One region of the Staphylococcus nepalensis genome, then DNA from elsewhere that is predicted to be linked to it. Evidence: a T-box and tRNA genes for the amino acid it is inferred to sense, from the RefSeq annotation. Region 1 holds a T-box; the other holds one or more tRNA genes.

Region 1 (16,760 bases):
TTGGCTTTATCGTCCATGATGAACACGAGCTTTCATAGAGTGGGAAATTAAAGTGTAAGCAATACAAAGCATGGACGCCATCGTTTTGAAAGACGCTTCTTATAAGAAAACAATAGATGTCAGTAAAAACTTGCAGTATTAATTATAATTAGATATACGATGTAGCATCTTTAACTAGGAGCGAGTCTACGAAACCAAATTTTGGTTTTGTCTCGCTCTTTCTCATTTATAAAACGAGGAAGAAGAAACGGAAATTTTGTGAAATAAATCACAATAAACGATTGCTCTTTAGCGAAGAAAGTGTTATATTTAAATTGTGAAATAAATCACAATAAGCGATGATTTACTTTAAATATAAGGAGAGTCATAATATGAAATACAGTAAAGGAAATAAAGTGGTATTAATAGGTGATGGTGCAGTTGGTTCTAGTTATGCGTTTGCATTAGTTTCCCAAGGAATAGCAGATGAATTAGTCATCATTGATTTAGATGAAACAAAAGTACACGGTGATGTTGCAGATTTAAATCACAGTGCACCTTATGGGGGCTCACCTATAAAGATAAAAGCAGGATCTTACAAAGATTGTAGCAACGCAGATTTAATTGTTATTACCGCGGGTGCTGCTCAAAAACCAGGAGAAACACGATTAGATTTAGTGGAAAAAAATACAAGAATATTTAAAGAAATTGTTTCGACTATTATGCAAACAGGATTTAATGGTATTTTTCTAATAGCTACAAATCCAGTAGATGTATTATCATATGTAACGCAAAAAGTATCAGGCTTGCCAAAAGCGCAAGTTATTGGTTCAGGTACAATATTGGATACTGCGCGTTTTAAATATGAACTCGCAAGAGAATTTAATGTATCTCCTTGGAGCGTTGATGCACAAATTATCGGAGAACATGGTGATTCAGAATTGGCTGTGTGGTCACAGGCTAATATTGCAGGCCAATCATTATATGACATTTTAAAAGATAACCCAGACAAACAACATAGAATAGATGAAATATTTATAAATACACGTGATGCAGCATATGACATTATTAAAGCGAAAGGCGCTACTTATTATGGTATCGCTATGGGGTTAATTCGTATTACACAAGCCATTTTAAAAAATCAAAATGTGGTTCTCCCCGTTTCCAGTTATCTAAATGGTGAATATGGCCAAAATGATGTATACATTGGTGTACCAACATTAATCAATAGAAATGGTGCGGTAAAAGTTTATGAAACACAATTAAATAGTAGCGAAAGTAAATTGTTTGAAAATTCTGCCATAATTTTGAAAGAAATGCAAAATAAAATCAACCAACTAATTGCATAATTCATAATTTAATTTTAAACTGTATATAAGATTAATTTTATTGAAAATATCAAAATTTTTTCTGACAGTAATAAATTTTGTAACGAATGATTTTTTTGATGAATTAATTTTACATGTTTAACTTAATATTATGATTGGGGGATATTTCTATGGGGAAGACAATTACTGACATGGTAGATAGTGTCCTTAGATTGGAACATGTACTAAATGATATTGATGATATCTTTGAAAAAGTACAGAAACAATATAAAATGTCGAAAGAAGAAATATTAATTCTTTTAACATTATGGCAAGAAGGATCAATGACTTTAAAGGAAATGGATGATTTTGTACAAATTAAATCTTATAAACGTACAAGAACGTATAACGATTTAGTGGAAAAAGAATGGATCATTAAAGAAAGACCAGTTAATGATGAACGTACAGTAATTATTCATTTCAATGAAGATTTAGAAGCTCAAAGGGAAGCGCTTTTAGATTACTTTAAAGAAGAAATTGATGAAAAATCGTCATCTATTCAATCAAGTCTTAAATCTATCTTAGATTTATAGGGAATAATTAAAGTCTGGAAAACTGTTATTAACCTCAAAAAGTATGGGTATCAACGACTCATACTTAACATAAAAGTACACCTCTATTTCAAAAAGAGGTGTACTTTTATTATGTGTATTATTTTAAATTTCCTAGATAGTTATATGAGGAAAATAGATGGTGTTCTTGTTTTTCTCGTAGAAGTAAGTGAAGATGAAATACGTTTGATATCAAATTAAAATAGCGATGAAGTCATTTAGAGATAAACATGCTTCGTTACATAGATGCTCTGGTAAGCTATTCTAAAATTGTTTTGCGATGGTATCACTTAGACAAATACGTTTCCTGTTCTATATGTTTTTATTTAAATAGTACGTTATCTTTTTTCAATAGCACAAATAAATGGTGGATGATTTTGTTGATTAATAAACTGATACTGCAATATATGTGCTTTATTTTGGTCAAAATGTTGAAGGTAGTTTAATAATGCATCACGTTCTGTTTTACCTTCCTCATGTCCATGGTAAATAACTAAAACGATAATGCCTTCGGGCGCTAATATATCAAATATCGAATTGATAGCAGCTAAGGTACTGTTAGGATTTGTAACGATGGATTTATCTCCTTTAGGTAAATATCCTAAGTTGAAAATAGCTGCGTCAATATGTCCACGTTCCTCTCTTGGAATATATTGTTTTATATTGGCATGGCTATCATGAATTAAATGGACATGTCTAAATGTTTTAGTTTTAGTTTTAGTGTTTTGTATTGCAATGTCCTGAATGTCAAAACCATACACTTTACCATCTGGTACTTGTTGTGCCAAAAATTCAGTATCATTACCATTACCACAAGTAGCATCAATAACAATGCTGTCCGCAGATACATGTTGTTGGATGAGTGTTTTAGAAAATGGTAAAATACGCTCTATTTTCATGATTTGATAATACTTTCATAGTTTTTTCCTTGATAGGAATTTCTTCTAGCTAATTCATCATCGATTTCGTTAAGTACTTCCCATTTGTTAACACTCCACATAGGGCCAACCATTAAATCTATTGGGCCGTCACCAGTGATTCGGTGTACAATCATTTCTTTTGGTAAAATTTCTAGTTGATCGCAAACTAAATTTGTATAGTCGTCTTGTGACATAAATTCAAGCATACCTTTTTCATATTGTTTTACCATTGGAGTACCTTTAAGTAGGTGTAACAAATGTATTTTAATACCTTGAACATCCATTTGTGCAACTTCTTTAGCAGTTTCCATCATCATGTCATAATCTTCTTCAGGCAGCCCATTAATAATATGTGTACACACATTGATGTTATGCTTACGTAGTTTTGCAACACCTTCGTAGTAAGTTTCCATATCATGCGCACGATTAATTAAGTCAGAAGTTTTTTGGTGAACTGTTTGTAGACCTAATTCTACCCACAAATATGTACGTTCATTTAATTCGGCTAAATATTCTACTACATCATCTGGTAAACAGTCTGGGCGTGTTCCTATAGATAAACCTACAACACCAGGTTCTTTTAATGCCGTTTCGTATTTTTCTCGCAAAACTTCTACTGGCGCATGTGTATTTGTAAAAGCTTGAAAATAAGCAATATATTGTCCTTCGTGCCATTTTTCATGCATTCTATCTTTGATTTGTTGAAATTGAACATCTATAGGGTCGACACGGTTACCAGCAAAATCGCCGCTTCCTGCTGCTGAGCAAAATGTACAACCGCCATGAGCAACTGTGCCATCTCTATTCGGACAATCAAATCCTCCATCAATTGCAACTTTGAAGATTTTTTGGCCAAATTTATTTTTTAAATGATAATTCCAAGTATGATATCGTTTGTTTTCGAATGCGTAAGGGAAAAATTGTCCCATATAACATTTTCCTTTCTAAATTCGTTCTAGTTAAAGATTTTAACATATTTTAATGATATAGTGTTTAGAGTAAAAATAGAAATTTAAAATAAGAAAGGAGCTTACGGTTATGAACATGCCAAAATCAGTGTGGTGGTTGGTAATTGGAATGGCATTAAATATCACGGGCTCAAGTTTTTTATGGCCATTAAATACAATTTATATGAATGAGGTATTAGATAAAAGTTTAACAATGGCTGGTTTAGTCTTAATGATTAATTCATTTGGAATGGTGATTGGCAACCTACTCGGAGGTAACCTTTTTGATAAATTAGGCGGCTACCCCACAATTATGATAGGTACTGTTATTTGTTTAAGTAGTACAACGTTATTAAATTTTTTCCATGGATGGCCATGGTATGCTGTTTGGTTAGTTTGTCTTGGGTTTGGCGGCGGAATGATTATTCCTGCTATTTATGCATTAGCAGGTGCGATATGGCCAAAAGGCGGAAGGCAAACTTTTAATGCCATTTATTTAGCACAAAATTTAGGCGTAGCCATTGGTGCAGCTTCCGGTGGCTTTGTTGCTGAATTAAGTTTTAATTATATTTTTATAGCTAATTTATTAATGTATATTGCATTTGCTATAGTCGCTGTAAGTCAGTTTAATATCAAATTAGACGTTAAAGTAAAATCAAATGATGCAATGAGTTTATTATCTAAAGCGTATAGACCTCAGTTTATTGCATTATCTTTAATATGTGTCATGTTTAGTATTTGTTGGATTGCTTACATCCAATGGGAAAGTACAATAGCTTCATTTACCCAAGTGCTTAATATCTCAATGAGTCAATACAGTCTCTTGTGGACAGTCAATGGTATCATGATATTAGTTGCACAACCGTTAATTATTCCCATTATCAGATTATTGAAAGGTAATTTAAAACATCAAATGTATGTGGGTATAGGTATTTTTATTATCTCTTTCTTTGTGACTAGTTTTGCTGAACAATTTTCTGTATTTATGGTAGGTATGATTATATTAACGTTGGGCGAAATGTTTGTATGGCCAGCAGTACCTACGATTGCTAACCAATTAGCGCCTAAAGGTAAAGAGGGTTCATTCCAAGGCTACGTGAATTCTGCAGCGACTGTAGGTAAGGCATTTGGGCCACTGATTGGTGGTGTAGTTGTTGACATGTTTAATATGCAAGTTATGTTTTTAAGTATGATTTCGCTATTGGCCATTGCTTTAATATTTTTAACTTTCTATGATCGACAACTACCCAAAGATATTTAATTTGATGTTAAGCTTAATATATAGTCCAATTTATGGTTTATGATTAAGTTTGAAAATCTAACACATATGATTTGAAAGCATTTGTGTATAAACAATGGAGAGTATATTAATTATATTTTTATACTTGAAATAAAAGGCTGTATCAAATATCATTAGAAGAGTATAGGAGTAGTAACTTTAAAGCTTTCCCACAGAGAGCTAGGGTGTGGTGAAACCTAGTGTAAAGCCTTAAGTGAACTTACCGTGACTTGAAATGAATTAATGACATCTCTTACTATTAATTAAAATGAGCGCACATTTTGTGAAACAGGGTGGTACCGCGGTGAAAATCGTCCCTATTAAATAATAGTTTGAGGTGTCTTTTATTATTGAATAGGAGGAAATGTTGTGAATTACAATCATAATGAAATTGAAAAAAAATGGCAGGATTATTGGGAAGAATATAAAACATTTAAAACAGAAGATAATTTAGGCCAAAAAAAGTTTTATGCACTTGATATGTTCCCTTACCCGTCTGGGGCCGGGCTTCATGTAGGTCACCCGGAAGGTTACACAGCCACAGATATTATTTCTAGGTATAAGCGTATGCAAGGATATAATGTATTACACCCTATGGGGTGGGATGCTTTTGGTTTGCCTGCTGAACAATATGCGTTAGACACTGGAAATGACCCTCGTGAGTTCACTAAACAAAACATTGAAACATTTAAACGCCAAATTAAAGAATTAGGTTTCAGTTATGATTGGGATAGAGAAGTCAATACGACAGACCCAGAATACTATAAATGGACACAATGGATATTTATTCAATTATATAACAAAGGACTTGCTTATGTAGATGAAGTTGCGGTGAACTGGTGTCCTGCGTTAGGCACTGTACTTTCAAATGAAGAAGTAATTGATGGTGTTTCTGAGCGAGGTGGGCACCCTGTATACAGGAGACCAATGAAGCAATGGGTATTAAGAATTACTGAATATGCAGATCGGTTACTTGAAGATTTAGAGGACTTAGACTGGCCAGAATCTTTAAAAGACATGCAACGTAATTGGATTGGGCGTTCAGAAGGGGCATCAGTATCATTCAATGTAGAAGATAGTAATGATCAAATTGAAGTATTTACCACACGTCCTGATACAATCTATGGTGCTACATTCTTAGTATTAAGTCCAGAACATCAGCTTGTAAATCAAATTACAACTTCAGAAAATCAAGAAAGTGTTGAAAAATATCAACAAGAAGCGGCAATGAAATCAGATTTAGAACGTACGGGTCTTGCTAAAGAAAAATCTGGTGTATTTACTGGAGCTTATGCAATCAACCCATTATCTGGTGAAAAAACACCAATTTGGATAGCAGATTATGTATTATCTTCGTACGGTACTGGCGCAGTGATGGCAGTGCCAAGTGGCGACCAAAGAGACTATGAGTTTGCAAAAGCCTTTGATTTACCAATTACAGAAGTCATTGAGGGTGGAGACTTATCTGAAGCAGCTTATGTTGGTGATGGGCCTCATGTTAATTCAGGTGAATTAAATGGATTATATAATAAAGAAGCAATCGAAAAAGCAATTGAATTGTTAGAACGAAATAATGCGGGTACAAGAAAAATAAACTATAAACTTAGAGATTGGTTGTTTAGCCGTCAACGTTATTGGGGCGAACCAATTCCAGTCATTCATTGGGAAGATGGTACGATGTCAACTGTACCTGAAGATGAATTACCTTTACTTTTACCGGAAACAGATGAAATTAAACCATCAGGAACTGGTGAATCACCGTTAGCTAATATTGATGACTTTGTTAATGTAATAGATGAGGAAACTGGCATGAGAGGTCGACGTGAAACCAATACAATGCCACAATGGGCAGGTAGTTGTTGGTACTATTTAAGATTTATTGATCCGGATAACGAACAAATGTTAGCTGACCCAGAAAAATTAAAACACTGGTTGCCAGTCGATTTATATATTGGCGGCGTAGAACATGCAGTGTTACACTTACTCTATGCAAGATTCTGGCATAAAGTACTGTATGATTTAGGCGTAGTGCCAACGAAAGAACCATTCCAAAAATTATTTAACCAAGGTATGATTCTTGGCGAAGGTAATGAAAAAATGAGTAAATCTAAAGGTAATGTTATTAATCCAGATGATATTATTAAATCTCACGGTGCAGATACATTACGACTATATGAAATGTTTATGGGGCCACTTGATGCTGCCATTGCATGGAGCGAAAAAGGTTTAGACGGCTCAAGACGTTTCTTAGATAGAGTTTGGAGACTTTTAGTTACAGAAGATGGTTTGATTTCTGATAAAGTAGTAAATACAAATAATAAAACTTTAGATAAAAGTTACCATCAAACTGTGAAAAAAGTTTCTGAAGACTTTGATACATTGAATTTTAATACAGCAATTAGTCAGTTGATGGTCTTTATCAACGATTGCTATAAAGTAGACGAAATATATAAACCTTACATTGAAGGATTTATCAAAATGTTAGCACCAATCGCACCACATATTGGTGAAGAATTATGGTCACGTTTAGGACATGAAGAAACAATTACTTACCAACCATGGCCTACATTTGATGAATCATTATTAGTTGACGATGAAGTTGAAATCGTCGTTCAAGTAAATGGTAAAGTTCGTGCTAAAATAGATGTACCTAAAGATGTATCAAAAGAAGAAATGGAAGAAATTGCGTTAGATAACGAAAATATCAAAGATGAAATTGAAGGCAAAGATATTAAAAAAGTAATTGCTGTACCTCAAAAACTTGTTAATATTGTTGCCAAATAACTTAAAAGGGGCGTTTATATTATGGAGACAATATCTGTAGATGAATTAAAATCAAAGATTTTAAATTCTAATCCTATTCAAATTATTGATGTGAGAACAGATGAAGAAACTGCGATGGGGGTTATTCCTGAAGCAGAAACAATTCCTATGGATCAAATTCCCGACAATTTAAATCACTTCAATTCAAATGATACGTATTATATTATTTGTAAAGCTGGTGGCAGAAGTGCACAAGTTGTTCAATATTTAGAGCGTAATGGCGTTCATGCGGTAAATGTTGAAGGTGGTATGGATGCTTGGGGAGATGAAGCTTTAGACATTAGAAGCATCTAGCTTTCCAGTCTTTTAATATTCGGATATACCCAATTTGTATTGCGTTTAATACATTGTTCGGTAAGCATAGGTGGATACGTTTTAACTCAATGTGGGTTCATTTAGGATCGTTAATTTTATATTTTAGTATTGTAATGTTGAAATGATGATTAATAAAAATCTCAATATAAATATACCAAGCCCCTCACTATTGCAATAGTGAGGGGCTTTTTTTAGATGTTGGGTTAGTCGCTTATCTATTTATTATAATGAGAATGCGATAAATACGTAAATAGCATCATGAGACCATTATTTATGATTGTCATTGCGGTATGAACAAAGAGGCTAACTACAAAATATACTGCTTCTCTATGTCGACTGATAACTAAAAAACAGGTAAATTTATAATAGCACTTAGATAAAAAAGTTAATCAATTTCAAAAAATATGCTTATATAAAATTTTATAATTTTAATGATCTTTGTTGATGAACAAACTAGGTTATTGTTCTATCTTTTTAATCATGTAGTTAAAGGTTTAAAGTTGAAACTTACTCGCATTAGTGCCTGATATATGACCAGTGACTAAGGCACTAGTAATATTGTAACCTCCAGTATAACCATGAATATCGAGTAGTTCGCCGCACATAAATAAACCTGGTACGTGTTTTGACATCATTGTTTTAGGCTCAATTTCTTTTAGTGAAACGCCACCGCCAGTTACAAAAGCTTTTTCAATTGATAGCGTACCGTTAACTGTAAAGGTAAATGCTTTAAATAAATTTACTAATTTGTTGAATTGTTCGTTTGAAATATGATGTGCAGTTAATTCCTCTGAAATATTTGCTAATTCTAACATATACAGTAAATAGCGTTCTTCGATAAGACCATGTAAACTATTTTTTACATATTTATCGGGTGTATCTTTTAACAATTTACGTATTTTAGCTTCAACTTGTGCTTGGCTCAAATCAGGAAAAACATCTATTTGCATTTTAATATTTTGCTGTTTTTGGTTTTTTTGCTCTTTATATACAAACTGGCTGCATCTTAATGCAGCAGGGCCACTTACCCCAAAATGAGTGAAGATCATATCCATTTGATGCGTAATACGTTTTTTTTCATTTTTTTTCAATACAGATAGTGCTACATTTTTTAAACTTAAGCCTTTTAATCTTCTGTCTTTGATAAATGGTTCAGGAGAAGTGATGGGCACTTCAGTTGGAAATAATTCTGTAATTGTATGGCCTAACTGTTTAGCGAATTTGTAACCATCTCCTGTTGACCCAGTCTTTGGAACGCTTGTGCCACCCGTAGCAATCACTAGGCTATGACTTTCAATTGTTTCTTGGTTATCAGTTGTTATTTTAAAAGTTTGTTTTTGTGTATGTTCGATACCATGTACAACCGTTTCTTGTTTTACAGTTACATTATTTTTTTCTATTGTATGGATCAAAGCATCTACAACATCTTGCGCTTTGTTAGATACTGGAAACATACGACCATGATCTTCTTCTTTTAAAGATACACCCCGGGATTCGAAAAAGTGAATAATAGATTCGTTATCAAATACGGAGAAAGGACTATATAAAAATTTTCCGTTTCCTGGTATATTTTTAATGATTTCTTCATATGGTAAGCGGTTGGTTACATTACACCGGCCGCCACCAGATATTTTTAATTTACGGCCGAGCCCTTTTTTCTTTTCAATGAGCAAGACTTTATTACTGTTTTGACTTGCTGCAGCAGCAGCCATTAAACCGCTAGGGCCGCCACCGATTATGATTGTTTGATACATTTTATTGCCTCGCTTTACTAAATAGTGTTATTTTATAGTTTATAGTAATATAGTTTTGAAAAAAAGTGGTTATAACGTTATTATTGAAGTTATGAGTGTAAAAATTTAATTTGAGATAGGAAGATCTGAATGAGTGAAAGTAAAGAATTAGTTAGGGGTACCTTTTTAATCACCCTTAGTATATTGATTACTAAAGTCTTGGGTGTATTATATATTATTCCATTCTATGCTATTATTGGTGGAGAAGAAAAATTGGCACCTTTTAACTATGCATATACGCCGTATAATATTGCTATTGCAGTTGCGACTGCTGGCGTACCATTAGCGGCATCTAAATATGTATCTAAGTATAATGCTTTAGGTGCATATAAAGTAAGTGAAAAGTTATATAAATCCAGTTTTATCGTTATGACCATTACAGGATTTATAGGATTTTTCATTTTATATTTATTAGCACCGACTATAGCAACAATCACGTTAGCAAATAAATCAGGCGCTAAAGGTGGTTGGTCAGTTGAAGACATTACTTGGATTATTAGAATTATCAGTATGGTTGTTATATTTATACCATTACTTGCGACATGGCGTGGCGTGTTCCAAGGTTATAAATCAATGGGCCCAACGGCAGTGTCGGAAGTTATTGAACAAATTGCACGTATTTTATTTATTTTAATTGGAAGTTATCTAGTGCTCAATGTCTTTAATGGCAGTGTTTTACAAGCCAATGGTATTGCGACATTTGCTGCAGCAATAGGTGCCGTAGCGGGTATTTTCACATTATGGTATTATTGGAAAAAAAGAAAACCTAATATTGAAAAGATGGTTGCAACGGATGTTTCAGGTATCAATGTATCATATGGAAAGATGTATAAAGAAATTATTTCATATAGTATTCCATTTGTTATTGTTAGCTTGAACTTTCCATTATTTAATTTAGTCGATCAATTTACACATAATGGCGCGTTAGATTTAGCAGGCGTACCTAGCCGTCTACATGACTATTTCTTTACAATTTTAAATATGACAACTAATAAAATAGTGATGATTCCAACGTCACTATCAGCTGGCTTTGCAGTAAGCTTAATTCCATTCATTACCAAAACATATGAATCAGGCGAGTTAAGTGAAATGCATAGACAAATTAGAACATCTTTAGGTGTTTTGATGTACATTACGGTGCCAGCAAGTTTAGGAATTATGGCTTTAGCATTACCATTATACACCGTGTTTTATAGTTATAATATAGATGGTAGTCAGTTATTATTCTACTATGCACCTGTGGCTATTTTGATTGGATTGTTAAGCGTAACCGCATCTATGCTACAAGGTATAGATAAACAGAAATTAACTGTATTTGTTATTTTAGTAGCAGTTGTCTTAAAGGTTGTTTTAAATACGCCGCTTATTATGGCATTCCACACGGCTGGCGCAATTTTAAGCACGGCGATTGCGTTACTATTTGCTGTTTTATGTAACTTTTATATACTTAAAAAATATGCAAATTTTGATTTTTCAGAGACATGGTTACACTTCTGTAAAATATTCTTATATGGTTTAATTATGATGGTTGCAGTCGAATTGTCATCATTTTTATTACAAATGTTTATTTCACCAGAAACTAAATTTGGTGCATTAAGTATTTTAATTATCAGTGTTATAATTGGTATGTTAGTTTACGGAGGTATCACGATGAAGACGAAATTAGCTGATCAATTTTTAGGTGAGATTCCTAATAAAGTTAGACGCAAATTAGGTATTATAAAATGAGAATAGATAAATTTTTAGCGAATATGGGCGTGGGTACGCGTACAGAAGTTAAACAATTATTAAAAAGCGGTAGCGTTTTTATTAATGAACAAAAAGAAAAATCACCCAAAAAACAAATTGACCCTAACAATGATATAATCAAAATAAATAATGAGATTATACAATATATAGATAAAGTTTATCTCATGCTGAATAAACCCAAAGGATATATTTCTGCGACAGCAGATAATCAACATCAAACAGTGATAGAATTAGTGAAATCTTATCAGTTTTTAGAAATTTTCCCAGTAGGTCGTCTCGATAAAGATACAGAAGGATTATTATTAATCACTAATGATGGTGCATTTAATCATGAACTTATGAGCCCTACAAAGCATGTTTCTAAAACGTACGAAGTTATTTCTGAAAAAAATATTACAAATAATGATATAAATTCATTCAAAATGGGTATTGAATTGAATGAGGGATTGGCGATGCCTGCAACTTTAGTGAAAAGTGATGAACCATACAAATCATTTGTCACAATTTATGAAGGAAGGTATCATCAAGTTAAGCGCATGTTTCATGCTATAGATAACGAAGTGCTTGCATTGAAACGTGTGAGCATTGGTGAGTTAAAACTTGATGAATCATTGGGTCCAGGTGAATATCGTCATCTAACGCAACAAGATTTTAAACAATTAGGATTAAATTTATAAAGAGGTGTTATTATGTCAAAATTACTAAAAGCAATTATAGGTGTCGGAGGAGCAGCTGCTGCAGTTGTGCTCTCTAAAAAAGAAAATAGAGATAAATTGAAAGATGAGTATAGCAAATACAAGTCAAATCCTGAATCATATAAACAAAACGCTAAAGATATCGCTAGCCAAATAAGTTCAAAAGCCGGGGAAACTTATAACGAAGTGAAACAAGACCCGAAAGGTTATGCGTCAAGAGTGAAACAAGATCCGAAAGGGTTTATAAATGAACAAAAAGACCGTTTTAAAGGCGTTAATGAAAAAGAAGAAGAACACGTAGAAGAAGCTAGATTTACGGATGAAGGTGCAGCAGATCCTTCAAACAATTTGCGTGTAGTTACAGAAGAAGAACTTAAAAATAATAAAAATAAATAATTGTTTATAAAATGTGTAGATTAAGCTACGGATAGACCCACATATTTCTAAAATGGTGGCGTTACCCCGCAAAGGTTAGAAATACTATCTTCATAAATGATTATATAAGCCTGGGACATTTTTATGTCTCAGGTTTTTTAATCTTAATACAGAGTATAAAACCATTCATATAGTGGTGTTTAACTGTTTTTCAATAATGATTACAGTTAAAAATTTTAAATATAAGTTACATCTCACTGTAGTTTCTATACTACTTCATGTAAAATATTAAATATATAAGTAATGAGAAGGAAGTTGATTCTAAATGTGGAAAGATAAAGTTAAAGCATACGAAGAACATATTATAGAAGATTTGAAAGGTTTATTATCTATTGAGAGTGTAAGAGATGATAACAAAGCTTCGTCTGATAATCCAGTCGGACCAGGACCGCGGAAAGCATTAGATTATATGTACCAAATTGCTGAGCGTGATGGATTTAATACACATGACGTAGACCATATTGCAGGTCGTATAGAATCCGGAAAAGGCGAAGATGTTATGGGTATTTTATGTCACGTAGACGTGGTACCAGCTGGCGATGGTTGGGATTCTAATCCATTCGAACCGGTTGTAACTGAGGATAAAGTTATCGCGAGAGGTACGCTTGATGATAAGGGGCCTACCATTGCTGCTTATTATGCAGTCAAAATATTAAATGATATGAAAGTAAACTGGAAAAAGCGTATACATATCATTATAGGTACGGATGAAGAATCAGATTGGCAATGTACAGATTGCTATTTCAAAACGGAAGAAATGCCTACATTAGGTTTTGCCCCTGATGCGGAATTCCCAGCTATCCACGGGGAAAAAGGTATTAGCACTTTCGATGTAGTACAAAATGAAAAAGCAGAAGATAAAGATGAGCCTGAATATGAATTAATTTCATTTACTTCTGGGCAACGTTACAACATGGTTCCTGATGAAGCAAATGCTAAATTAGCGGTTAAAGAAAATATGACAGATGTTATTCAAAATTTCGAACAATATTTATCTGAAAATCAAGTAGATGGTGAAAGCGTCGTTGATAGTGGTGTGTTAGTCCTTAAAACCTATGGTAAAGCAGTGCATGGTATGGATCCGTCTATTGGTGTGAACGCAGGATTGCACTTATTGAACTTCTTATCTAAGCTTGGTTTAGATAAAACAGCTGCCAACTTTACTCAATTTAGCGAACAATATCTATTTAATTCTCACTTTGGCGAAAAAATGGGGATGAAATTCCATACTGATGTGATGGGTGATGTTACAACTAATATTGGTATTATTTCTTACGATAACCAAAATGGAGGCAGATTTGGTATTAATTTAAGATACCCTCATGGTTTTGAATTTGAAGAAGCAATGACTCGATTTAAAGGTGAAATCGAAAAAAACGGTTTTTCTATTGAATTAGGTAAGAATCAAACACCTCACTATGTAGATAAAAATGATCCATTTGTACAAACATTAGTGAAAGCATACCGTAACCAAACAGGTGATCCAACAGAACCATACACTATTGGTGGCGGAACTTACGCACGTAATCTTGATAAAGGTGTTGCATTTGGTGCAATGTTTAACGATTCAGAAGATTTAATGCACCAAAAAAATGAATATATTACGAAAAAACAATTGTTTGATGCAACGAGTATTTATTTAGAAGCTTTATATACATTGTGCGTGGAGGAATAATTATGACTAAAGTATTGATTAACGAACATTTAGTAGATGAACAAGACGCAAGAGTCCCTTACAACGACAGAGGCTATGTTTTCGGCGATGGTATATATGAATATATCAGAACTTATAATAATAATATTTTTACTGCAAAACCACATTTTGAAAGACTGTTAAGAAGTGCTAAAGAGATTGGTTTAGATTTGAAATACAACGTAGATGAACTTACAGAATTAGTACAAGAATTATTAGCAGCTAACGGTGTAGTTAACGGTGGTGTATACATTCAAGTTACGCGTGGCGCTGCCCCAAGAGATCACGCGTTTCCAACGCCATCAGTAGAAGCCAATGTAATGGCATTTACAAAAACATATGAACGTCCATATAAACTATTAGAAGAAGGCATTAATGCTATAACAACAGAAGATATTCGTTGGTTGAGATGTGATATTAAAAGCTTGAATTTATTGGGTAATGTGCTAGCTAAAGAAAGCGCCGTTAAATATAATGCTCAAGAAGCTATCCAGCATCGTGGCGATATCGTTACTGAAGGGTCATCGAGTAATGTATATGCAATTAAAGGTGGGGAAATATACACGCATCCTGTAAATAACTATATATTAAATGGCATTACGCGAATGGTAATTAAAGATATTGCAGAAGCCAAAGGCATTCCATTTAATGAAGGCACTTTCACTGTGGATTTTTTAAGAAATGCGGATGAAATTATCGTATCAAGTACTTCAATTGAAGTAATGCCTGTAATTAAATTAGATGGTGAATTCGTAGGTGAGGGAAAAGTCGGCCCAATAACTAAATCATTACAAGAAGGATTTAACAGATACATTGATGCAGATAGTTAATATTTTCCAAAAAAGGAAATAAAATGTAACATCTATTGAAACTAAATTATGTTATAATGCTTACTGAGCCGATTAATAAAATTTCTGGAAATGTTCGTAGTAAAATGTGACTTTTTGTTTCTCATTATTGGTTGAAATAAACGTCTAAACATTATAAAATCTTTTATGAGACTTGAAATTGGTGTAAAAAATTTCATGAAAAAAAGCAAAGGAATTTTAAAAATTTCATGCTGTTTCGGGTAGATTTATGATATGATGATAAAGTTATAAAAATCCCAATACAGTATTTAATATTTAAATATACAAACTTAAATCTATGGGACAAAATGATGGTCATAACACGTGAGGCTATCATATATGATTTAAGTTTATAATTGTGTTAGAAAATGACTATATTTGGCTCTCGAAATTTGTTTTCTGGAGCCATTTTCTAATTGAAAGTGAGGTGAACGTGTTGGAGCAGTTTTATCAATTAGGATGGACACTTGATTCAGCAGGTGGCGCATCTGGCGAAGCTTATATGGCAGAGCAAGATGGACAGAAATTGTTTTTAAAACGAAATTCTAATCCATTTATTGCAGCTTTGTCTGCTGAAGGTATTGTACCAAAGCTCGTGTGGACGAAACGTATAGAAACAGGGGAAGTTGTAACAGCACAACATTGGAAAAACGGCAGAGAGCTAACTTTCGATGAAATGTATGAACAACGTGTCGCTAATTTGCTAAAAAAAATACATAGTTCAAAAACACTTTTGAATATGTTGAAACGTATGGAAATGAATCCTATTACACCCGATATTTTATTAAATAAAATTAACGCCTCATTATCTAGAGAAGTGTTAACGCATCATGTTATTCGTAAAGCATTGACATATTTAGAAGATCATATGCCTTGTCTTGATCCTAGGTTCTTTACGGTTGTTCACGGAGATGTTAACCATAACAACTGGTTGTTATCTGATCATGATGAATTATTTTTAGTTGATTGGGAAGGTGCAATGATTGCGGATCCAGCTATTGATTTAGGTATGCTGCTATACAATTACGTTCCTGAAAATAAATGGCCTCAATGGTTGAGAGATTATGGTACGAAAGATTCTATAGACTTACAAAAGAGAATGAAATGGTATACTGTTGTTCAGTCAATTGGAATGGTACAGTGGTACGAAGAACAAAAACGCTATAAAGATATGAATATGTGGTTGAAGTTCTTAAACGAAGTAATGAATAACAATGTATTTATATAAGGAGTTATCAAGATGAGAGTGCGTTACAAGCCGTGGGCTGAAGATTATTTAAAGTCGCATCCTAATATTGTAGATACGGATGGTAGCCATGCAGGACATATAAATGAATGGTTTGACAAAGATCAACCGATATATATA
Region 2 (16,760 bases), 1.4 Mb from region 1:
AAGTGTTTCATCAAAGCTAACATCTAGTTCACTATCGAGTGTATCATCTATAGAAGAAGCCTTATCATATAATGTTTGCAATGATAGGTCATTTCCCATAGCTTGAATGCGTATATGATCTTCTTCATTTACCATAACACTTAAAGATTCATCATCATTCAAAAGCACAGCTGAAGCAGGCTGCTTTATTAACTCTGGGCTTATAAGATGTTTCGCTACAAGTTTATACTTACTCTGTTGATCCAAAGTGTCTAATCTCTGTATAAACATATCAGGAAGCGCATCTTGTACCTCATTTATTACTCTATAACCATCTTGTTCTGAAGGAAACATCAAAGGATGAACATGATTTTCTAAATTTCTAGCTAATCGGAGCCTTGAGGACATCACAATTGGACTCTCTTCCTCATCTCTCATCCACTCACTAATATGAGTACTAATATCATTTTTACTCATCATGTTTCACCTCGCTGTCTTCTTTTAATGCTTTAATTTCATCTCTAACAATTGCAGCTTCTTCAAAATTTTGTTCTTCAATCAATTGATTTAAATAGTTTGTTTTTTCTTCTATTTGTTTTTTTAACGCTAACTTTCTGTGTGAAGAGCGTGGTGTTTTTCCAGTGTGTTCAATTTGACCACCTTGTACACGTCGTACAATATCAACAATGTCATCTTTAAATGTTGCATAGCAGTCTGCACAACCAAATTTACCGACATGTGCAATATCTTTTAACGTCATTTGACAAGTAGGACATCTTTTCTCTTCTTTAAAAGCTATTTCATCGAAATCAATACCATGTTTAGCTGCTAAATGCTGTAATATTTGCTTTACAACAAAGGCACCCTCAATATCATCTTGTGACTGCATTTGCTGATTTTGAGTCCAAGGATTACCTCCTTGTGCACATGTGGAACATACCCATCTTTCATGTATACCGTCTTGTCCTTTAACCGCTAACTTAACTTCCGCTTCATTTAAATGACAATTTTCGCACAGCACGACTAAACACCTCTCTTTAATAGTAATTTATCACATGTAATACGCGTTTAACTATATTAGCACGTATGATATCTCTTGATAATACATCCATTTTCAATGTTTCTCTATCAATGACCGCATAAATCATCTTCGCTTCCCGTTCGCTAAGATATTCTTTATCTAATAAGCCATCTATAATGTAATAGGCTTGTTGTTGTGAAATAGACGGTCCTATTAATTGAAGTAAATGGTTAATGTAACCTGTTTCGTCTTTATTTTCAATTTTAGTGATTCGAATGTAGCCGCCGCCACCTCTTTTACTTTCTATTTCATAGCCGTGTTCATTAGTGAATCGTGTTTTGATCACGTAATTTAATTGAGAAGGCACACAGTCAAAACGCTGTGCAATATTTGCACGCTGAATTTCAACAACATCTTCATTGGCGTCTTCAAATAATTTTTTAATGTATTGTTCTATGATGTCGGACATGTTATGCATGATTATCACCTCTTTTGACCTTCTTTGACTATATTATATGACCAACTTTGACCTTTTTCAACCAATATGTTTTAAAAATTTTCATTTTATGCATGTAAGAAATCTCCCATTTATTGTATTATAGGAGTTAAGAAAAAATTTAAAGGGATGAAATTATTATGCATATTATCATTGGTTTAATTGGGATTGCAGTTTTTCTTGCATTAGCTTTTCTCTTTAGCTCTGATAGAAAAAATATTCGTTGGCAATACATTGGCCTATTACTCGTCATACAACTTGTATTTGCGTTTATACTATTAAAAACAAAATTTGGTATTACTGTCATTGGTGCCATTTCAGACGGCTTTAACTATCTACTAGCTAAAGCTGCAGAAGGCGTCAACTTTGTTTTCGGTGGGTTTGAATTTGTGGATCCTAACAATCCACCATTCTTCTTCAATGTCTTATTACCAATTGTTTTTATTTCAGCACTAATTGGTATTTTACAATATACAAAAATATTACCATTTATTATTAACTATTTAGGATTAGCTATTTCTAAAGTGAATGGGATGGGACGCTTAGAATCATATAATGCAGTAGCAGCAGCAATTTTAGGACAATCAGAAGTATTTATTTCGCTAAAAAAAGAATTAGCGCATATTCCTAGACAACGCCTTTATACATTAACTGCTTCAGCCATGTCTACTGTATCAGCTTCAATCATTGGCGCGTATTTCACATTAATTGAACCACGGTATGTTGTTACAGCAGTCGTTTTAAATTTATTCGGCGGTTTTATTATTGCTTCTATTATCAATCCATACAAAGTAGATGTTAATGAAGATAAATTAATCGTTGAAGACAGTGAAACAGAGAAACAATCTTTCTTTGAAATGTTAGGGGAATACATTTTAGATGGATTTAAAGTCGCTGTAATCGTAGGTGCAATGCTAATTGGTTACATAGCCATTATTGCTTTACTCAATGGAGTTGTCAGTGCTATTTTCACAGCAGCTTCAGGTGGAAGTATTACTTGGGACTTCCAAACTTTCATTGGTTTCATATTTGCACCATTAGCCTTCTTAATTGGTGTGCCATGGAGCGATGCCGTTCAAGCTGGCTCGATTATGGCAACAAAATTATTGTCAAATGAATTCGTTGCTATGCAAAGTTTAAAAGAAGTTAAAGACATGAGCGAACATGCTAAAGGCGTTATATCTGTATTTGTTGTCTCATTTGCTAACTTCAGCTCTATCGGAATCATTTCAGGCGCAATTAAATCACTTAACAACGAAAAAGGAGATATGGTAGCGCGTTTTGGGTTGAAACTTTTATTTGGTGCTACACTCGTTTCATTTATTTCTGCTGCAATCGCAGGTTTCTTCATCTAAATGAAATTAAGATAAAACAGGTCGATTCTTATATATACAAGAATCGACCTGTTTTTATTTGGTTTATTTTAAACTTTTTCACTTAGTGTTGTTTTCACAATATGATTAATGAAATATCGTGTTATACGGTAATCATCTGTTAACTCCGGATGAAATGAGACACCTAAATAGCGTCCTTCTTGGACTGCTACAATCTTTTCTCCGATTTTGCTTAAGATGGATACATTTCCATGCACTTCTGCTATATGTGGGGCTCTAATAAAGACGCCTTCTATGTCAGCAGCAACATCTTTAACATCTAATTCACTTTCAAAACTATCTACCTGTCTACCGAAAGAATTTCTTTGGACTGAAATATCTAATTTGTTGAGATAGCCTTCTTCTCCAACGATATCTTTTGCCATGACAATGAGCCCCGCACACGTTCCAAACATAGGTAAATCAGATTGTTGTAATGCTTCTTTAAAACCATACAAATTCATTAGTCGGCGCAATGTCGTTGATTCGCCACCAGGTAGTATTAAACCATCAATATCTTTTAATTGTTCTACATGCTTAACAGCGATGCCTTCATGACCGCTTAGTTCAATATGTTTTAAATGCTCTCTTACAGCCCCTTGTAAGGCTAAAACACCTATTTTCATATTACCAACCACGCTCTTGCATACGTTCTTCTAAGGATAAGTCATTAATATCTAAACCTTTCATCGCAGTACCTAATTCTTTAGCTAAACGTCCAATTAATTCATAGTCTTGGTAGTGTGTTGTAGCTTGTACAATTGCTTTGGCAAATTTTTCAGGGTCTTCTGATTTAAAAATGCCTGAACCAACAAATACACCATCAGCCCCCAATTCCATCATTAAAGCTGCGTCTTGTGGGGTTGCAACACCGCCTGCAGCAAAGTTTACAACTGGTAACTTACCATTTTCTTTAATTGATTTTAACACATCATACGGCGCGCCAATATTTTTGGCTTCAGTCATAATTTCGTCGTCATTCATCACTGTGATGCGATTCACTTCAGCGTTTACTTGTCTAATATGTCTAACGGCTTCAACAATATTACCTGTACCTGGCTCGCCTTTTGTACGTAACATAGCAGCTCCTTCGCCTATACGACGTGAAGCTTCCCCTAAATTGCGACAACCACAAACAAATGGTACTGTAAAGGTATCTTTACGCAAGTGGAATTCTTCGTCTGCTGGTGTTAAAACTTCTGATTCGTCGATATAATCAACACCCATGGCTTCAAGCACACGTGCTTCTGTTATATGACCAATACGGCCTTTTGCCATTACTGGTATAGATACTGCATTCATCACTTCTTCTACAATTTTAGGATCTGCCATTCTAGCAACACCGCCTGCAGCTCTTATATCAGAAGGCACACGTTCTAATGCCATTACTGCAACTGCACCTGATTCTTCTGCAATTTTCGCTTGTTCTGCATTAACGACGTCCATAATAACACCGCCTTTTTGCATTTCAGCCATTCCTCTTTTAACTCTTTCTGATCCTGTAAATTTAGACATCTTATTTACCCCTTTACTTAGTTGATTAAATTCATTTTAAAAGATAAACTGGTATTTAAAAAGGTACACTTTCAAAATAATTTAGGAGGTCAGTTTATTGTCTAAAAATCATCTCTATGTCAATTTATATGAAACTTTGAAACAACAAATCATAGAAGGTCAATATAAATCTGAAGATAAGTTTCCATCTAAACGTGCGTTGGGACAACATTTATCAGTAAGTAACACTACGATTGAACATGCCTATCAACTTTTATTAGATGAAGGGTACATTTATTCTAAACCGAGGTCGGGTTATTTTGTTTCTGATATTGAAACGCTTCCTATCATTCCTACAAATATCAATCATGCACATCAGATATTTAGCTCAAACGAAAACTTCCATAATCCAAAACCAGATTACGATTTAGCGTTTAATATGTCTGAAATTGATACAGAATACTTCCCAATGAAACAATTTAGAAAATATGCTAAAGATGCTTTTGAAGATGATGAACTCGATCTTCTGCTACATGCAAGTTTCAAAGGGGAAATCTCATTAAGACAAGAAATTGCGCATTATTTATTTAATAGTCGTGGTGTTACTTGCCATCCTGAACAAATTATTATTGGTTCTTCGACTGAGCAACTTATCAATCTTTTAACAGATATTTTAAGTAACGGCAAATTTTTAATAGAAAACCCTAGTTATCCCCCTATTAAGCAAGTATTAGATAAAAAACAAATAACCTACCTTCAAGTCCCGGTCAGCCATACAGGGATAGAAATAGATTATTTCCAAAAATCAAATAATAATATTGCTTATGTCACACCTTCTCATCAATTTCCAACAGGTTATGTGATGAGCTTAAAAAAACGCACACAACTTATAAATTGGGCACAACAAAGTGAAGGTAGATATATCATTGAAGATGATTATGATTCAGAATTTCGATATTTTGGGAAACCTATTCCTGCCTTACAAAGTTTAGATACTAAAGACAAAGTTATTTATATCAGTACTTTCTCCAAATCACTGTTCCCAAGCTGTAGAATAGCTTATTTAGTATTGCCGAATAAATTATTATCAACTTATAATCAATTAAATAACAAGGAAGGTAATACAGTTCCTGCTCACACGCAAAAAATAGTAGCAAATTTTATGAAATCCGGTAGTTTTGAAAGACATTTAAATAAAATGAGAAATGTATATAGACATAAATTAACGACTATTTTAAATGCATTGATGCCATATCAATCTCAGTTAAAAATAGACGGTGCTTTAGCAGGTATGCATTTTACATTAACTGTAAAAAACAGTCTCACAATGAAACAATGTCTAGAGAACGCCAAAAAAAACAAATTAAAAATCATACCTTTTAGTCAATATGACAATAACCAAAATTCAGTAAAATTTATTTTAGGATTTGGTGGGATACCTATATCTCAATTAAAAGAACATACAGATGCGCTTATTAAATCTTTAATAGTATAAATTAGTATCATTTAAATAATAGATTAAAAATTCTTTCTTTTAAAATGTCACTTTTCTTTTTATGCAGTTAATGGAACTTATACATGAGCTGAGGGCTCATGTATTCCTCACTTGCACGCTTTCCTTACTCACTTACCACTTGTAAGCTCGTTTCGTCTTTCGCGTAGTTCGTCAGCTTCAAACGCTTTCTCATAACAATTGTTTTTCAGTGCTTCACACTGGTAGTTAAGTCCTTTTGGCAAAAAAAAGAGACCTTTCGGTCTCGGCTCATCGCACCCTATATGTTTGCCTGGCAACGTCCTACTCTTGCGGAACGTAAGTCCGACTACCATCGGCGCTAAGGAGCTTAACTTCTGTGTTCGGCATGGGAACAGGTGTGACCTCCTTGCTATAGTCACCAGACAAGTTGATGTATAAATCATTATACATTCAAAACTAGATAGTAAGTAAATTTTAGTTCTACAAACAAAACATTTAAATTTGATTAAGTCTTCGATCGATTAGTATTCGTCAGCTCCACATATCGCTATGCTTCCACCTCGAACCTATTAACCTCATCATCTTTGAGGGATCTTATAACCGAAGTTGGGAAATCTCATCTTGAGGGGGGCTTCATGCTTAGATGCTTTCAGCACTTATCCCGTCCATACATAGCTACCCAGCGATGCCGTTGGCACGACAACTGGTACACCAGAGGTATGTCCATCCCGGTCCTCTCGTACTAAGGACAGCTCCTCTCAAATTTCCTACGCCCACGACGGATAGGGACCGAACTGTCTCACGACGTTCTGAACCCAGCTCGCGTACCGCTTTAATGGGCGAACAGCCCAACCCTTGGGACCGACTACAGCCCCAGGATGCGATGAGCCGACATCGAGGTGCCAAACCTCCCCGTCGATGTGAACTCTTGGGGGAGATAAGCCTGTTATCCCCGGGGTAGCTTTTATCCGTTGAGCGATGGCCCTTCCATGCGGAACCACCGGATCACTAAGTCCGTCTTTCGACCCTGCTCGACTTGTAAGTCTCGCAGTCAAGCTTCCTTGTGCCTTTACACTCTATGAATGATTTCCAACCATTCTGAGGAAACCTTTGAGCGCCTCCGTTACTCTTTAGGAGGCGACCGCCCCAGTCAAACTGTCCATCTGACACTGTCTCCCACCATGATAAATGGTGCGGGTTAGAAATCCAATACAGCGAGGGTAGTATCCCACCAGCGCCTCCACGTAAGCTAGCGCTCACATATCTAAGGCTCCTACCTATCCTGTACAAGCTGTACCGAATTTCAATATCAGACTACAGTAAAGCTCCACGGGGTCTTTCCGTCCTGTCGCGGGTAACCTGCATCTTCACAGGTACTATGATTTCACCGAGTCTCTCGTTGAGACAGTGCCCAAATCGTTACGCCTTTCGTGCGGGTCGGAACTTACCCGACAAGGAATTTCGCTACCTTAGGACCGTTATAGTTACGGCCGCCGTTTACTGGGGCTTCGATTCGTAGCTTCGCAGAAGCTAACCACTCCTCTTAACCTTCCAGCACCGGGCAGGCGTCAGCCCCTATACATCACCTTACGGTTTAGCAGAGACCTGTGTTTTTGATAAACAGTCGCTTGGGCCTATTCACTGCGGCTCTCCTGGGCGTTAACCCTAAAGAGCACCCCTTCTCCCGAAGTTACGGGGTCATTTTGCCGAGTTCCTTAACGAGAGTTCGCTCGCTCACCTTAGAATTCTCATCTTGACTACCTGTGTCGGTTTGCGGTACGGGCACCATAAATCTAGCTAGAGGCTTTTCTCGGCAGTGTGAAATCAACGACTCGAGGAAACAATTTCCTCTCCCCATCACAGCTTGACCTTAAGAGTGCCGGATTTGCCTAACACTCAGTCTTACTGCTTGGACGTACAATCCAATCGTACGCTTCGCCTATCCTACTGCGTCCCCCCATCGCTTAAAACGAATTATGGTGGTACAGGAATATCAACCTGTTATCCATCGCCTACGCCTATCGGCCTCAGCTTAGGACCCGACTAACCCAGAGCGGACGAGCCTTCCTCTGGAAACCTTAGTCAATCGGTGGACGGGATTCTCACCCGTCTTTCGCTACTCACACCGGCATTCTCACTTCTAAGCGCTCCACATGTCCTTGCGATCATGCTTCAACGCCCTTAGAACGCTCTCCTACCATTGTCCTACGGACAATCCACAGCTTCGGTAATATGTTTAGCCCCGGTACATTTTCGGCGCAGTGTCACTCGACTAGTGAGCTATTACGCACTCTTTAAATGATGGCTGCTTCTAAGCCAACATACTAGTTGTCTGGGCAACGCCACATCCTTTTCCACTTAACATATATTTTGGGACCTTAGCTGGTGGTCTGGGCTGTTTCCCTTTCGAGCACGGACCTTATCACCCGCGTTCTGACTCCCAAGTTAAATTGATTGGCATTCGGAGTTTGTCTGAATTCGGTAACCCGAGAAGGGCCCCTCGTCCAAACAGTGCTCTACCTCCAATAATCATCACTTGAGGCTAGCCCTAAAGCTATTTCGGAGAGAACCAGCTATCTCCAGGTTCGATTGGAATTTCTCCGCTACCCTCAACTCATCCGCTCACTTTTCAACGTAAGTCGGTTCGGTCCTCCATTCAGTGTTACCTGAACTTCAACCTGGTCAAGGGTAGATCACCTGGTTTCGGGTCTACGACCAAATACTCAACGCCCTATTCAGACTCGCTTTCGCTACGGCTCCACATTCACTGCTTAACCTTGCATCAAATCGTAACTCGCCGGTTCATTCTACAAAAGGCACGCCATCACCCATTAACGGGCTCTGACTACTTGTAAGCACACGGTTTCAAGTTCTATTTCACTCCCCTTCCGGGGTACTTTTCACCTTTCCCTCACGGTACTGGTTCACTATCGGTCACTAGAGAGTATTTAGCCTTGGGAGATGGTCCTCCCGGATTCCGACGGAATTTCTCGTGTTCCGTCGTACTCAGGATCCACTCAAGAGAGAACAGATTTTCGACTACAGGATTATTACCTTCTTTGATTCATCTTTCCAGATGATTCGTCTAATCTATTCCTTTGTAACTCCGTATAGAGTGTCCTACAACCCCAACAAGCAAGCTCGTTGGTTTGGGCTATTCCCGTTTCGCTCGCCGCTACTCAGGGAATCGAATTTTCTTTCTCTTCCTGCGGGTACTAAGATGTTTCAGTTCTCCGCGTCTACCTTCGATACGCTATGTATTTACGCATCGATAATACGACATAACTCGTATTGGGTTCCCCCATTCGGAAATCTTTGGATCACAGCTTACTTACAGCTCCCCAAAGCATATCGTCGTTAGTAACGTCCTTCATCGGCTTCTAGTGCCAAGGCATTCACCGTGCGCCCTTAATAACTTAATCTATTTGCTTTCCAACTCGACAACCGTCGGTTGAAAACCCAAAATGTTATTAATCTGTGAGTGTTCTTTCGAACACTAGCGATTATTTCTTTTTGAATTCAAGCTTATTTAAAACTCTTATTCACTCGGTTTTGCTTGGTAAAATCATAAATTTTACTTACTTATCTAGTTTTCAATGTACAAATAATAAAAGAATACTCCAATGAGCATTCAAAACTGAATACAATATGTCAATGTTATTCCTTGTTCATCTTCTAAAGAAGATGTTCCGAATATATCCTTAGAAAGGAGGTGATCCAGCCGCACCTTCCGATACGGCTACCTTGTTACGACTTCACCCCAATCATTTGTCCCACCTTCGACGGCTAGCTCCATAAATGGTTACTCCACCGGCTTCGGGTGTTACAGACTCTCGTGGTGTGACGGGCGGTGTGTACAAGACCCGGGAACGTATTCACCGTAGCATGCTGATCTACGATTACTAGCGATTCCAGCTTCATGTAGTCGAGTTGCAGACTACAATCCGAACTGAGAACAACTTTATGGGATTTGCATGACCTCGCGGTTTAGCTGCCCTTTGTATTGTCCATTGTAGCACGTGTGTAGCCCAAATCATAAGGGGCATGATGATTTGACGTCATCCCCACCTTCCTCCGGTTTGTCACCGGCAGTCAACTTAGAGTGCCCAACTTAATGCTGGCAACTAAGCTTAAGGGTTGCGCTCGTTGCGGGACTTAACCCAACATCTCACGACACGAGCTGACGACAACCATGCACCACCTGTCACTTTGTCCCCCGAAGGGGAAGACTCTATCTCTAGAGTTGTCAAAGGATGTCAAGATTTGGTAAGGTTCTTCGCGTTGCTTCGAATTAAACCACATGCTCCACCGCTTGTGCGGGTCCCCGTCAATTCCTTTGAGTTTCAACCTTGCGGTCGTACTCCCCAGGCGGAGTGCTTAATGCGTTAGCTGCAGCACTAAGGGGCGGAAACCCCCTAACACTTAGCACTCATCGTTTACGGCGTGGACTACCAGGGTATCTAATCCTGTTTGATCCCCACGCTTTCGCACATCAGCGTCAGTTACAGACCAGAAAGTCGCCTTCGCCACTGGTGTTCCTCCATATCTCTGCGCATTTCACCGCTACACATGGAATTCCACTTTCCTCTTCTGCACTCAAGTTTCCCAGTTTCCAATGACCCTCCACGGTTGAGCCGTGGGCTTTCACATCAGACTTAAGAAACCGCCTACGCGCGCTTTACGCCCAATAATTCCGGATAACGCTTGCCACCTACGTATTACCGCGGCTGCTGGCACGTAGTTAGCCGTGGCTTTCTGATTAGGTACCGTCAAGACGTGCACAGTTACTTACACATTTGTTCTTCCCTAATAACAGAGTTTTACGATCCGAAGACCTTCATCACTCACGCGGCGTTGCTCCGTCAGGCTTTCGCCCATTGCGGAAGATTCCCTACTGCTGCCTCCCGTAGGAGTCTGGACCGTGTCTCAGTTCCAGTGTGGCCGATCACCCTCTCAGGTCGGCTACGTATCGTTGCCTTGGTAAGCCATTACCCCACCAACTAGCTAATACGGCGCGGGTCCATCTATAAGTGATAGCAAAACCATCTTTCACTTTAGAACCATGCGGTTCTAAATATTATCCAGCATTAGCCCCGGTTTCCCGGAGTTATTCCAGTCTTATAGGTAGGTTACCCACGTGTTACTCACCCGTCCGCCGCTAACGTCAAAGGAGCAAGCTCCTTATCTGTTCGCTCGACTTGCATGTATTAGGCACGCCGCCAGCGTTCATCCTGAGCCAGGATCAAACTCTCCATAAAAAATTATGATGTTTGATTAGCTCATAAAATACTAATTTGTGTTATCAATAACACGTTGTTTTTGAATCAACATTTAATGTTGAATTCGGAATTAACGTTGACATATTGCAATTCAGTTTTCAATGTTCATTGTTTGTTTTTAAATATGGTGGAGACTAGCGGGATCGAACCGCTGACCTCCTGCGTGCAAAGCAGGCGCTCTCCCATCTGAGCTAAGCCCCCATAGTTTTATAAGAGTCGGGAAGACAGGATTCGAACCTGCGACCCCTTGGTCCCAAACCAAGTGCTCTACCAAGCTGAGCTACTTCCCGTATTTATTATAATATGCATTTTAAAATGGTGCGCCCAATAGGAGTCGAACCTATAACCGCTTGATTCGTAGTCAAGTACTCTATCCAATTGAGCTATGGGCGCTCTATTAAAATGATGGTGCCGAGGACCGGAATCGAACCGGTACGATGATCTCTCATCGCAGGATTTTAAGTCCTGTGCGTCTGCCAGTTCCGCCACCCCGGCAATATAATGGAGCAGAAGACGGGATTCGAACCCGCGACCCCGACCTTGGCAAGGTCGTATTCTACCGCTGAACTACTTCTGCAAATTGAAACTGGATGAGCCATAGAGGATTCGAACCTCTGACCCTCTGATTAAAAGTCAGATGCTCTACCAACTGAGCTAATGGCTCATGAAATGGTGCCGGCCAGAGGACTTGAACCCCCAACCTACTGATTACAAGTCAGTTGCTCTACCAATTGAGCTAGGCCGGCTATTCATTTTTAAAAGATGGTGGAGGATGACGGGTTCGAACCGCCGACCCCCTGCTTGTAAGGCAGATGCTCTCCCAGCTGAGCTAATCCTCCACATGATTATTATAAAGCCTGGCAACGTCCTACTCTTGCGGAACGTAAGTCCGACTACCATCGGCGCTAAAGAGCTTAACTTCTGTGTTCGGCATGGGAACAGGTGTGACCTCTTTGCTATTGCCACCAGACAAAATAACTTACTCAATATATGATACACGTTTTATCAAATAATTGCAACGGTCAATTTTACACTATTTTTAAAATTTCTTTAAAAATCATTTACATAAGACTCTGTTGCTTTCTCTTGAATTTGACGACTTTTATATATTACTTCATTTTTCGTTATTAGTCAATAACTTTTGTGTTTTTTATTTTTAAACTTTATATTTAAGATTTCAATGTCTCGTTTCCTCAACTCGACTTGAATAATCTTATCATATGAATATGTTAAATGCCAAACCTTTTTTAGTATATTTTTATATTTTAATAGGCATTTATGTCCCAAATGTTTCTTATTACAAAAATTAATTAAAGTAATATTAACATATCTAATAATTAATAACAGTAATTACATTTATTCCCTATTAATAATATAAAAACTAGATCAGTTATACCCCTATTATACAATATATACTGACCTAGTTTCTTGTTTCTATTTAATTGTGATACGTTTTTTATATAAACGGCTTATTTTTGTCTCATGTATGGGAATAATAGCACGTCACGAATCGAAGCTGAATCTGTAAGCAACATAACCAATCTATCAATACCGATACCTAGACCGCCTGTTGGAGGCATACCGTATTCTAATGCTTCAATAAAATCTTCGTCCATTTCATGTGCTTCGTCATTGCCTTCTTCTTTTTCGACTAGTTGAGCTTCAAATCTTTGTCTTTGATCGATAGGGTCATTCAATTCTGTAAATGCATTGCCGTGCTCTCTGCCTACAATAAACAGTTCGAAACGATCTGTAAATCTAGGATCTTCTGGATTTTTCTTAGCTAATGGTGAAATCTCGATAGGATGTCCATATACAAATGTTGGCTGAATTAATGTTTCTTCTACTTTTTGTTCAAAGAATTCATTTAAAATGTGTCCGTATTTCATATTACCGGTGATTTCGACCCCATGTTCTTTTGCGAGTGTTTTTGCTTCTTCATCACTTTGTACGTTATAGAAGTCTACACCGGTAGTCTCCTTAACTGCATCTGCCATATGGATTCGTTTCCAGTTTGATTCTAAATCAATTACATCTTCACCATAATTAATTTTGGCAGTACCTAATACTTTATTAGAAATGTGTCTGATCATATCTTCCGTTAAATCCATAATATCATGATAATTTGCATATGCTTCATATAGTTCAATCATCGTAAATTCAGGGTTATGACGTGTAGATACGCCTTCATTTCTAAACACACGACCAATTTCATATACTTTTTCCAATCCGCCTACGATAAGGCGTTTTAAGTGTAGTTCAATTGCAATTCGCATATAAAGCGTAGCGTCTAATGCGTTATGATGTGTTACAAATGGTCTAGCAGCAGCACCACCAGCTATTTGATGCATCATCGGTGTTTCTACTTCTAAGAAACCTTGTTGGTTTAAATAGTTACGCATCTCTTGTAAAATTTTGCTTCGGTTAATAAACGTTTTTGTGCTATCTTGGTTTGTAATTAAATCGAGATAGCGTTGACGATAACGTTGTTCTATATCTTGTAAACCATGGAATTTGTCTGGTAATGGACGTAATGCTTTAGTTAAAAGGACAAATGATTTAGCTTTAACTGACAACTCACCTGTTTTAGTTTTAAACATTACTCCGTCGATACCGACTATATCTCCTAAATCTGTTGAATTCCAAATATCAAATTGCTCATCGCCTACTTGATCTTTTCTTACGTAAATCTGAATCTGACCAGATAGGTCTTGTACATGTGCAAAACCAGCTTTACCTTTACCACGTTTTGTCATGACACGTCCAGCGATGCTAACATGGCTCTCTTCTTCTTTTTCTTGCAATTCTTCTTTTGTAAATTGGTCCCAATCTTCATGTAATGGTGTAGCCATTGAAGTTCTTTCGAATTTTTGACCAAACGGATCGATACCTAAATCATATAGTTCTTGCATTTTTTGACGACGTACTTGCATTTGGTCGTTCATTTCTTCTGACATAACTTTCTCTCCTTTATGCTTCTTGTTCCACATTTTTAGTTTCTTTATTTTTTACTTATTGTTAGAAATTGTGAATCATCTATATCATTTCTTATTTAGTTTCTTTTTGATTTAAAACATTTCTAACTTTGTCTTACTATGAAAAAATTTAAATACGCTGGATACATATTTACACATTCTCATTATGACAACTTTTTTCTCTTTTCAATTCTACTAGACGTTGCAAACGTAATAAAGGGATTAAAAATTCATCTTTTATAGAAAACACGTCAACAAGTTGTTTAATTTGTACAAACACATAATAAATGATTCAAAGCTCAACTCATACTTCTGAGCAATTACGCTCTATCTACCTCTCAATTTTGATACTTCTTAACTGAGTTATCAGTTGTCACTAAATTACCAACCTTTTTATTAGTGAGTGGCACAATACAATCTGATGCGATGTCATTTAATGGGATAAGCACAAATGAGCGATCCAACATGCGTGGATGCGGCACAATCAAATCATCTTCTTCAATGACTTGATCACCATATAATAAAACATCGACATCTAAAGTTCTAGGGCCCCATCGTATATCTCTCACTCTATGCAGTTGTTGCTCTGTATCAAGACATGCGTTCAATAAGGCGTGTGGTTTTAGTGACGTTTGAATTTCAATGCATTGATTTAAAAATTGAGGTTGGTCGACATACCCAACAGGTTCAGTTTCATATATTGGCGATATTTGCGTTACATGGATGCCATCTTTTTCATTCAAAATACGAATGGCCTTCTTAAGTTGTACTTCTCTTTCTCCAACGTTACTTCCTAACCCTAAATATGCATATTCCATTAGAAATTCTCCCTCACTATTTCTATACCTACACCATCATAATGACCTGGTATAGGAGGATTTTCCTTAGTGATCCTAACTTTCGTTTCCATTACACGATTATAGTGTGAATTTATACGTTTTGCAATACGTTCAGCTAGATGCTCTAATAAATTTACTGGTTTACTTTCCATGATTGCTTTAATTTCATCGTATATCTCACCATAGTGAACTGTATCAGTGACTTGATCAGTTTTACCAGCAATACTCAAATCCACTTTCATTGTTACATCTACAATAAATATTTGGCCAATTTCATTTTCTGCTGGTAAAGCGCCATGGTAACAATAAAACTTCATACCATTAAGAAAGATTGTATCGTGCATACTCATTCTCCTTTAAATAATCCATACTTTGTCCTAAACGAGCATTGAGTACAACGTTATGCACTCTTACACCTTTAACGCCTTTCATTATACCATATGCAGTCGTGGCTGCTGTCGCTTCATCTCTTTCAGTCGCTTTGGTATCTTTATCAACCATTTCTTTAATAAATCTTTTTCTACTCGTCGCTAATAATACAGGATAGTCTGTAGCTACTAATTCATCTAATCGAGCCATTACTTCTTGTTCTTCTTCTCTGGTTTTAGCAAAACCAATACCCGGGTCAACCCAAACTTTCTCTTGAGGAATGCCAGCCATTTCCGCTTTGTTAGCTTGTTTTAATAAATATAAGAGCATTTCTTCAACAACAGGTTCTGACCTCTGACCATCACCATTATGCATCAGTACAATTTCACCTTCATATTTGGCTACAACGTCGAATATTTTTTCGTCATACAAACCAGCCCATTGATCATTAATCATAGTTGCGCCTAATTTCATTGCAGCTTCTGCAATCTCACTTCTATATGTATCAATAGAAAGTTGAATATCAAATTGATTTAACGCTTTTACAACAGGAATTACGCGTTCCAATTCTTCTGTCACGCTAATTTCTTCATAGCCTGGACGTGTAGATATACCGCCTATATCTATGATATCTACACCTTCATCAATCATTTCTTCAGCTCTTTTGATTGCTTTTTCTACAGAATTATATTTACCGCCATCAGAAAATGAATCTGGGGTCACATTTAATATGCCCATAATTTTTGTATGTGCCATAGTCACTTCTTCCTTTCACGCTTAGATGCTCCATTAGCATTATAATTACTATTCTATAATAACGCTAATTATTATTTTTTTCAGTAAACAATGCTTAAACCATTTATAAGAAACAATTAACGAGATGCTCATTTTTAAAAAGAAACCTAGCGGTCATTTAATTGACTTTTGCATTTCAATATAAAATACTGAGTGTTTATTACAGGTAAAATATAAAATTAACCAATTGTTTTCCTTGAACGATTATTAATACTAAAAAAACCGATCGCGTATATACACGACCGGTTAGGAAAAATAAAATTTAATCTTCAAATGAATATAACGGTGTAGAAAGGTAACGTTCACCATTACTTGGTAATACAGTGACTACTGTTTTACCTTTACCTAATGATTTAGCTTTTTCTAAAGCTGCATAAATTGCTGCACCAGAAGAAATACCACCTAGGATACCCTCTTCTTTAGCAACTTTACGAGACATATCCATTGCTGTTTCGTTACCAACTTTGATTACTTCATCATAAACATTTGTATCTAGTGTGTCTGGTACAAAACCAGCCCCTAAGCCTTGTAATTTATGTGGACCAGGTTCTCCACCACTTAGTACAGGAGAATCTTCTGGTTCAATCGCCACAAGATTAATGTCAGGATATTTTTCTTTCAATACTTTACCGGCACCAGTCAATGTACCCCCAGTACCAACACCTG

What was found. The T-box of region 1 lies ahead of leuS (leucine--tRNA ligase). A T-box ahead of a tRNA ligase gene usually reads a tRNA of that ligase, here a tRNA-Leu.
Region 2: it encodes a tRNA-Leu, which carries the amino acid that the T-box ahead of leuS (leucine--tRNA ligase) is inferred to sense. The anticodon was not compared.

Annotation. Positions count from the first base shown of each region.
Region 1 is NZ_CP017466.1:1,262,891-1,279,650, forward strand. Features, by position in the region: gene BJG89_RS05990 (alpha/beta fold hydrolase) at 1-38, shown strand, start outside; gene BJG89_RS05995 (L-lactate dehydrogenase) at 372-1,328, shown strand; gene BJG89_RS06000 (transcriptional regulator, SarA/Rot family) at 1,478-1,879, shown strand; gene mnmM (tRNA 5-(aminomethyl)-2-thiouridylate-methyltransferase MnmM) at 2,236-2,796, opposite strand; gene mnmL (tRNA modification radical SAM protein MnmL/YtqA) at 2,793-3,746, opposite strand; gene BJG89_RS06015 (MDR family MFS transporter) at 3,856-5,025, shown strand; T-box leader at 5,180-5,365, shown strand; gene leuS (leucine--tRNA ligase) at 5,413-7,827, shown strand; gene BJG89_RS06025 (rhodanese-like domain-containing protein) at 7,849-8,160, shown strand; gene BJG89_RS06030 (BaiN/RdsA family NAD(P)/FAD-dependent oxidoreductase) at 8,676-9,935, opposite strand; gene BJG89_RS06035 (putative polysaccharide biosynthesis protein) at 10,065-11,702, shown strand; gene BJG89_RS06040 (pseudouridine synthase) at 11,699-12,400, shown strand; gene BJG89_RS06045 (YtxH domain-containing protein) at 12,413-12,814, shown strand; gene pepV (dipeptidase PepV) at 13,119-14,528, shown strand; gene dat (D-amino-acid transaminase) at 14,531-15,376, shown strand; gene BJG89_RS06060 (phosphotransferase family protein) at 15,831-16,622, shown strand; gene trmB (tRNA (guanosine(46)-N7)-methyltransferase TrmB) at 16,635-16,760, shown strand, end outside.
Region 2 is NZ_CP017466.1:2,629,244-2,646,003, forward strand. Features, by position in the region: gene BJG89_RS12610 (protein arginine kinase) at 1-456, opposite strand, end outside; gene BJG89_RS12615 (UvrB/UvrC motif-containing protein) at 449-1,000, opposite strand; gene BJG89_RS12620 (CtsR family transcriptional regulator) at 1,017-1,478, opposite strand; gene BJG89_RS12625 (NupC/NupG family nucleoside CNT transporter) at 1,637-2,851, shown strand; gene pdxT (pyridoxal 5'-phosphate synthase glutaminase subunit PdxT) at 2,920-3,495, opposite strand; gene pdxS (pyridoxal 5'-phosphate synthase lyase subunit PdxS) at 3,497-4,384, opposite strand; gene pdxR (MocR-like pyridoxine biosynthesis transcription factor PdxR) at 4,482-5,858, shown strand; rRNA gene rrf (5S ribosomal RNA) at 6,146-6,260, opposite strand; rRNA gene BJG89_RS12650 (23S ribosomal RNA) at 6,339-9,259, opposite strand; rRNA gene BJG89_RS12655 (16S ribosomal RNA) at 9,543-11,095, opposite strand; tRNA gene BJG89_RS12660 (tRNA-Ala) at 11,242-11,317, opposite strand; tRNA gene BJG89_RS12665 (tRNA-Pro) at 11,333-11,406, opposite strand; tRNA gene BJG89_RS12670 (tRNA-Arg) at 11,433-11,509, opposite strand; tRNA gene BJG89_RS12675 (tRNA-Leu) at 11,523-11,611, opposite strand; tRNA gene BJG89_RS12680 (tRNA-Gly) at 11,619-11,693, opposite strand; tRNA gene BJG89_RS12685 (tRNA-Lys) at 11,708-11,780, opposite strand; tRNA gene BJG89_RS12690 (tRNA-Thr) at 11,787-11,862, opposite strand; tRNA gene BJG89_RS12695 (tRNA-Val) at 11,880-11,955, opposite strand; rRNA gene rrf (5S ribosomal RNA) at 11,972-12,086, opposite strand; gene lysS (lysine--tRNA ligase) at 12,586-14,073, opposite strand; gene folK (2-amino-4-hydroxy-6-hydroxymethyldihydropteridine diphosphokinase) at 14,430-14,909, opposite strand; gene folB (dihydroneopterin aldolase) at 14,909-15,274, opposite strand; gene folP (dihydropteroate synthase) at 15,252-16,055, opposite strand; gene cysK (cysteine synthase A) at 16,357-16,760, opposite strand, start outside.